DNA from 3 places in the Geobacillus sp. BMUD genome. Region 1 is predicted to be linked to each of the others. Evidence: riboswitches for the same ligand, from Rfam matches in the RefSeq annotation. Region 1 holds a riboswitch; each other region holds the start of a gene.
The links. Region 1 has a riboswitch for cobalamin ahead of ETC05_RS00170 (ribonucleoside-diphosphate reductase subunit alpha). Riboswitches for the same ligand answer to the same signal wherever they lie in the genome.
Positions count from the first base shown of each region.

Region 1 (2,267 bases):
CCTTCCGCACTTCATGCGGATCAAACAAATACCAATCGCCGCGCTGTTCGACCTGTTCCATGAACAAATCAGGGATGCAAACGCCGGTGAACAAGTCATGCGTCCGCAGTCGTTCGTCGCCGTTGTTGAGCCGCGCATCGAGAAACGCAAAAATATCTTTATGCCACACATCCAAATAGACGGAAATGGCTCCCTTTCGCTGCCCCAGCTGATCGACGCTCACCGCTGTGTTGTTCAGCTGCTTCATCCACGGGATGACGCCGGAGGAGACCCCTTTGAATCCTTTGATGTCGCTGCCGCGCGACCGGATTTTCCCTAAATAGACACCAATGCCGCCGCCCGATTTCGATAAATTGGCGATGTCGGTGTTGCTGTCGTAAATCCCTTGCAAACTGTCATCGACCGTGTCGACAAAGCAGCTCGACAGCTGGCCGTATGACTTCCCGGCGTTGGCAAGCGTCGGCGTCGCCACGGTCATGTATAGGTTGCTTAACGCCCAATACGCTTCCTTCACCAACTCAAGCCGCCGCTGCTGCGGTTCATTCGCCATGAGCGTCATGGCGATGACCAAAAATCGCTCCTGCGGCAATTCATACAGCCGCCGCTCATAATCGCGGGCCAAATACCGATCCGCAAGCGTGCGCAATCCTATGTACGTAAACAAGTTGTCCTTCTCCGGATCAAGAAGCGCACCGATGGACTCAATTTCTTCTTTCGTATAACGTTCAAGCAGCAGCGGATGATATACTCCTTGTTCCGTCAGCGCAACAAGGAGCGAGTAGAAATCGCCATACCGCTTGCGCTCCTCGTACCCGCGATGCCGTGCTGCCTCGCGGTACAGTTGCTGCAAATACAGCCGGGCGCACACAAACGTCCATTCCGGCTCCTCCTCACTAATATACGACAGCCCTTCCAAAATGGCGGTTTGATACAGCTGCTCGAAGGTGACCATCTCTTTTCGGCTGAGAAGCTGCCATACACGTTCTTCATATTCCTCGAGCGACAAACGGACAAAGTCTGCCGCCGCCTGCTCCACCAACCTAGCAAACTCCTCGCGCGAAAATGATTTCTCTTTTCCTTGATCATCGACAACAATAGACTTCGTGGACACTGTCATTCGTTTCCCCTCTCCTCCATAAAAAAATCCGCTCGGGCAGGCGAGCGGATGAAACGACAGACGGAAAAAGGCAGACGAACTCCCTTTTTCTTTTCCCCTATCGTTTCATCTTCTCACACCCCGAAGAACATGAAACGTTCCAAGCAAGGCAGGTCTCCTGACTCGTGCATCGTCCTACTTTGGGTCCTTCCCAGCGGCGCGCTGAATGGCTCTTGCCGCCAGTGGCCATCCCATTTCGTCCGCACATACAGTTGCGGGGGCAGTTCCGGATTCACACCGGATTCCCTATTAAGTCCTGATGGACACCATTGCTTGGCGAAACGATATATAGTTGTTTAAAAAAGAGAACAAAACAATATATAGTAGATGATCATCCTGATGGAACAAGCATATACCAAAACCGGGAGAATTGCAAGAGTGGGTGAATCAAATTTTCTCTTCCTCAAAAAATCATGCCGTTGTTCACATTCCGTTCATAAAAGCATGCTACGATTCACCATGTACGAGAATCATACGAAGGAGGGGGACACAAAATGGGATACAAACCCCAAATCTCACCCGCCCATCAAGAGTGGGCAGTGGAAACACACGAATTGGTGAAAACCTTTGGCGACCACCGGGCCGTGGACGGTCTCAATTTGCGTGTGCGCGCGGGCACCATCTATGGTGTGCTGGGCCCCAATGGTGCCGGCAAGACAACGACAATCCGAATGTTAGCGACGTTATTGCGCCCGGACGCCGGTTCCGCCCAAATTTTTGGGTACGACGTCGTCAAACAACCGCAAATCGTCCGGCAATTGATTGGTGTCACCGGTCAATACGCCTCTGTTGACGAAACGCTCAGCGCAACAGAGAATCTAATGATCTTTTCTAGGCTTCTGGGGCTGAGCCGAACAGAAGCAAGGCGAAAAACAAGCGAATTATTGGAGGAATTTGGCTTGACAGAAGCAGCCAAGCGCCCATTGAAACATTTCTCTGGCGGTATGCGCCGGCGTCTGGATCTCGCCGCCAGCCTCATTGCCCAGCCGCCGCTCATTTTTCTTGACGAACCGACCACCGGACTCGACCCGCGCACGCGCAATCAAATGTGGGAAACGATCCGGCGCTTGGTGAATATGGGGACAACGGTGCTGCTGACAACCCAATATTT
Region 1 covers NZ_SDLA01000001.1:37,487-39,753, reverse strand. The annotation lists gene ETC05_RS00170 (ribonucleoside-diphosphate reductase subunit alpha) at 1-1,117, opposite strand, end outside; cobalamin riboswitch at 1,248-1,443, opposite strand; gene ETC05_RS00165 (ATP-binding cassette domain-containing protein) at 1,651-2,267, shown strand, end outside.

Region 2 (2,267 bases), on a different contig from region 1:
CTTTGGCAAGTTCCTCGACCCCTTCAACAAGGCGCGGGCCCGGGCGGCTCACTAAGTCGGTGTTGACGTCATACACCCGCTTGTTTTTCACCGCCGGCACGTCTTTCCAAGCGGGACGCGCAAGCACTTGCTTCGCCCCGCCGTATGTCGTGATGATGACATCCGGCTTATAGGCCACCGCTTTTTCTTCCGTCACCATCGGCCAACCTTCCAAGCCGCCGGCGACGTTTTTCGCTGAAATCACTTGAAGCATCTCATCCATGAACGTCCCTTTGCCGGCCGTATACAGCTGCGGCGGCGGCGACACTTCAATCCAAACGTTCGCTTGCTTATCGGCTGGAATTTGTTTTGCTTTTTCCTTGATTTGCGTCAATTTCTCCTTCATGCCGTGAATGATTTGTTCCGCTTTGTCCGCTGTCCCCGTCGCTTTGCCGATCAGTTCAATCGACGCATATACATCAGCAAACGACTTCGCATCATTGACGACAAGCACGGTGATGCCGGCGTCTTTCAATTGCTGCAGGCCATCGCGCGAGTTATGGGCGCTTGACGCATGAGCCAAGACAAGATCCGGTTTGAGGGAAATGATTTTCTCGACATTAAATTCCATCCCGCCGATTTTCGTTTTCGTTTTGACGTCTTCAGGGTAATTGTCAAAATCGCTGACGCCGACGATCTTATCGCCCAACCCCAACGCATAGGCGATTTCCGTATTGCTTGGGATGAGCGAGACGATCTTTTTCGGTTCCGCTTTGATGGTGACATCTTCCCCAAGCCCGTCTTTCACCGTCACCGGAAACGCTGCTTGTTCCGTTTTCGGCTCCTTTTGTTTCACCGGCTCGGCGTTATGGTTCGCCCCGCTGCTGCAACCGACCAGCACGGCAGCCAAAAAGAAGAACACCGCCACCACCGCCGGCCATGCCCAACGCTTCATCCGTCATTCCCCCTTCAGTGATGTATGTACAATAAAAAACGCCCATTCCGTCCGGTCGGGGAATGAGCGTGAAACAGACCGCCAATGGGCACAACAATGCCCTGTGCGACTGTTTCCGCGTCTCACCCCCCGAAGATTCGGAAACTGCGGCAAGCAAGGCAGGTCTACTGGCTCATGCTTCATCCTACTCTGAAGCCTTCCCGTACGGAAAACAGCGCAAGCCATCCGTCCGTACAGTGGCGATTTCATTTCGTCCGCATTGACAGTTGCGGGGACAGCTCCGGATTCCCACCGGATTCCCTATTAAGCCTTTTCGGCACCTTGCTGCGAATCGACTAAATAATTCGGATATGGACATTTTTATATTAAAGCAACATCGATCATTTGACAACCATCAATTTGCGACCGGGCGACAACAAGCAAGCGCCGCTCCTTGCGGCGGCTCAGCGTTCGTGTCCGCATGAAGTCACAAAACGCCGCCACGTTGCCTATCTCCACTCTCGCACCCTTCACCGTTTGGCAACGATGCGCTCCTTTGAAAAACAGGAAAGACGCCCCCCTCTGGCCCGGCGTCTTTCCCGAATGCAAGCTTCATCTCCTCACTGCTCGATGTATTTTTCAAACACAAAGCCGAAATCTTTCATCGTATAGTTCTTTTTCGCTTCCGTCAGCCATCGAAACGCGTATTCATTCACGGCCTGAAAATCAGCCGACACATTGGCGCCGTCGCTGCGCATGTTGGCAAACACCTTGGTCGCCAGCTCGAGGCTCCGCTCGGCATAGTCGAGCTTCATTTCATTTTCGCGGCAAATGTCGGCGATCGCAAGCAGCGATTTATACAAATCTTTCAGTTCCTCGATATGTTTTTTATGCACATCAATCGAGTAGGCGTGCGACCCGATTTTGAATTTGATTTCCGCGTCCAAATCGACCGTTCCGGCCGTCTCGAGCGACACGTCGGAAATCGGATGCTTATAGTAATCGTAGCGGCGCAGCGTCCGTTTTTTGCTTGTTGCACTCGTGCCGTCCAGATGAATGAGCGCGCGGTTGGTGAAGCAATACTCATCGGATTTCGATTTAATAAGGAAATAAATTTTTTCTCCATCCTCGTGCATCACGTAATCATCGGCGTCGACTTTGTCGTAGTCTTTCGGCTGAATGACCGAACCGATGTCGCTCAATCCAAGCACATCGGCCGCGACTTTTCCAAACATGCTCATTTCTCGCCCCGACCCCTTCCATTTTTCATTGGCTCGCGCCGCTCCGCAACGAGCAGCAACGCAGGTTGTTTTGGCAGAGCACCGCATCCTCTATAGTCATACGTGGAGGGCAA
Region 2 covers NZ_SDLA01000006.1:123,373-125,639, forward strand. The annotation lists gene ETC05_RS09185 (ABC transporter substrate-binding protein) at 1-934, opposite strand, end outside; cobalamin riboswitch at 1,075-1,273, opposite strand; gene ETC05_RS09190 (PH domain-containing protein) at 1,534-2,148, opposite strand.
Region 2: it holds a riboswitch for cobalamin, as region 1 does, so the genes downstream of both, ETC05_RS09185 (ABC transporter substrate-binding protein) here and ETC05_RS00170 (ribonucleoside-diphosphate reductase subunit alpha) in region 1, are expected to answer to the same signal.

Region 3 (2,267 bases), on a different contig from region 1:
CCCTAACCATATGCTGTAAATCCCTGTGACCGCACCAAGGACATAAAACAGCCGTTCCCGTTGTTTTGCTTTCCAAAATCCCCATGATAATCCAGCCGCTGTGGCCATCGTCGCCATGAGCAGGCCGGCGACAAACAGCCCAAGCTGAAGGGCAGCGGCGCTCACATGCACTTTTCCGGCTGCGCGGGTGATAATGGCTAGCTGGGTCGGGCTTTCGACGCCAATGCCATGAATGATGCCGATGATCAAGGCGCCAGCCCAACCAACATGCGAAAAAGGACGGCAACTGCCCCTTTCTCTCCCTCCCCGCAACCATCGAGTAACCGTATAGCCGAACTCATAAAGGAGCTGAAACCGGCTTTTCACCTCACCCCGCCGAAAAAGAGAAAAAAGCATCATCCCGCCAAGCAGCACAAGCGTACCACCAACTAAGAGCTCAATGGCGGCGGCTGACGACTCGGGAAGCCGAGCACCAACTACGAGTGCCGCCATCCCCATGACAAACACGATCGCTCCGTGTCCAATAGCGTACATGATTCCGAGTGCCAACTGCTGTCTTCGCCGCGACTCGCTTCCGACCATATCCGCAATGGCCGCAACATGGTCGCTGTCCATCCCATGACGCATGCCGAGAAATATCGCTAACATTGCATAACTCGCCCATTCCATCATTACATCCTCCTCTTTTGAATGCCAATAACCGACTCCGTCCCGTCAAGACGGGCCAACCCGTCTTCACAATATTCATACGTCGCCCATGTACGAAGCAGCTCGCCGCTTTGCAAATGGCGATGGATGACCTCTTTTGCCTTCTCCGGCGTCATCTGCCGGTACCAGATGCCGTCCGGGTAGACGATCATCACGCACGCGTCCTGGCAGCGGCCGTTGCAGCGCGTTCGTGTCGTATGAACGAGGTCATCCAGCCCGAGGCGGGTGATCTCTTCACGGACCGCCAATGTGACGTCATCCCCGCCATGACGGAGGCACGTCCCCCCGTTGCAAATGAACACATGGTGCTTCATCCCTGTTAAGTCCCACGTCGCCATCGAATCCCCCCTTTTGGCTAGAATGATAGAATTCAGATGCAGACAGACGGGCAGGTTTCAGGCAAAAGAAAAAGCACCTCTACAGCAGAGGTGCAGAAAAATGTATACAAAAGTCATAAACGACCCAAACAGGCCTTATGCAGCCATCATTCTCCCGCACGTCTGCCTATAGTCCCGTAGGCATCCGTCCGATCCAAACAAGGCAGGTCTCCTGACTTAGGATCATCGCTTGGCGGCGTCTTCCCGAAGCATCCTTCAGTGACTTGCTGCCGCAAAGCTCCCCATCACAGTGGCGGGCACCGTGCCGGATTTTCACCGGGCTTCCCTTTTCACCCAAGCCCCTAAGCAGGCTTAGGCACCTTGTTTGTTCTTCGCCATATCTACACTGTCATGGAACAAGCATCCGTTTTCATCGTAGTACAACCTAGGGGCGTCCGTCAACCATTTTTGACTGACAAATCTTCGCGCGCGACGACAACGCCGTCCGCATCGGCGTACACGTATGCGCCCGGCTCCCAGCGCACGCCGCCAAACTCGAGCACAACGTCGCGGGCGCCTTTTCCTTCTTTTTTGCTTTTCACGGGACATGTGCCGATCGCCATTACTCCAATCGGCATGGCGCCAATTTCCGCTGAATCGCGGATGCAGCCGTGGATGATGACGCCAGCAAGCCCCCTCTCGCAAGCGATTTGCGCCAGCCGGTCGCCTAATAGCGCGGCGCGGCGCGACCCTTTTCCGTCAATGACAAGCACCGTCCCCGCTGGAACGGTCTCGAGCGCTTCCCGGACAAGAACGTTGTCCTCAAACACGTCGACCGTCGCAATCGGCCCGGAAAACATCTGTTTTCCGCCATATGATTGGAACGGCAACTCGCATACTTGCAACTCGTCTAAAAATTGATCGCATAAATCGGCTGTTTTCATTGTCGCTCTCCCCTTTCCCTTTTTGCATTCGCCGCCATTCGCCAAAGTCCTGCCGACTACGCCTTTTTTTGCGGCGCTGTTTATATTCGAAAATCGGATGTGGAGTCTTGCTAGACAACCGGACGTTGAAAGTATTTGCTCGTTCCCGCTGTCCGGCGAACGAAAAAACGGCCCCGCACGACATGGCGGAAGCCGTTTCTGCCTGCCGGCTACGTGGCGAATGCCGCCCCGTCCGGCCATTCAGCTGGGCTAGCTGGATTCGAACCAGCGCATCACGGAGTCAAAGTCCGTTGCCTTA
Region 3 covers NZ_SDLA01000011.1:62,853-65,119, forward strand. The annotation lists gene ETC05_RS12555 (HoxN/HupN/NixA family nickel/cobalt transporter) at 1-669, opposite strand, end outside; gene ETC05_RS12560 ((2Fe-2S) ferredoxin domain-containing protein) at 672-1,046, opposite strand; cobalamin riboswitch at 1,231-1,424, opposite strand; gene rraA (ribonuclease E activity regulator RraA) at 1,484-1,969, opposite strand; tRNA gene ETC05_RS12570 (tRNA-Gln) at 2,214-2,267, opposite strand, start outside.
Region 3: it holds a riboswitch for cobalamin, as region 1 does, so the genes downstream of both, ETC05_RS12560 ((2Fe-2S) ferredoxin domain-containing protein) here and ETC05_RS00170 (ribonucleoside-diphosphate reductase subunit alpha) in region 1, are expected to answer to the same signal.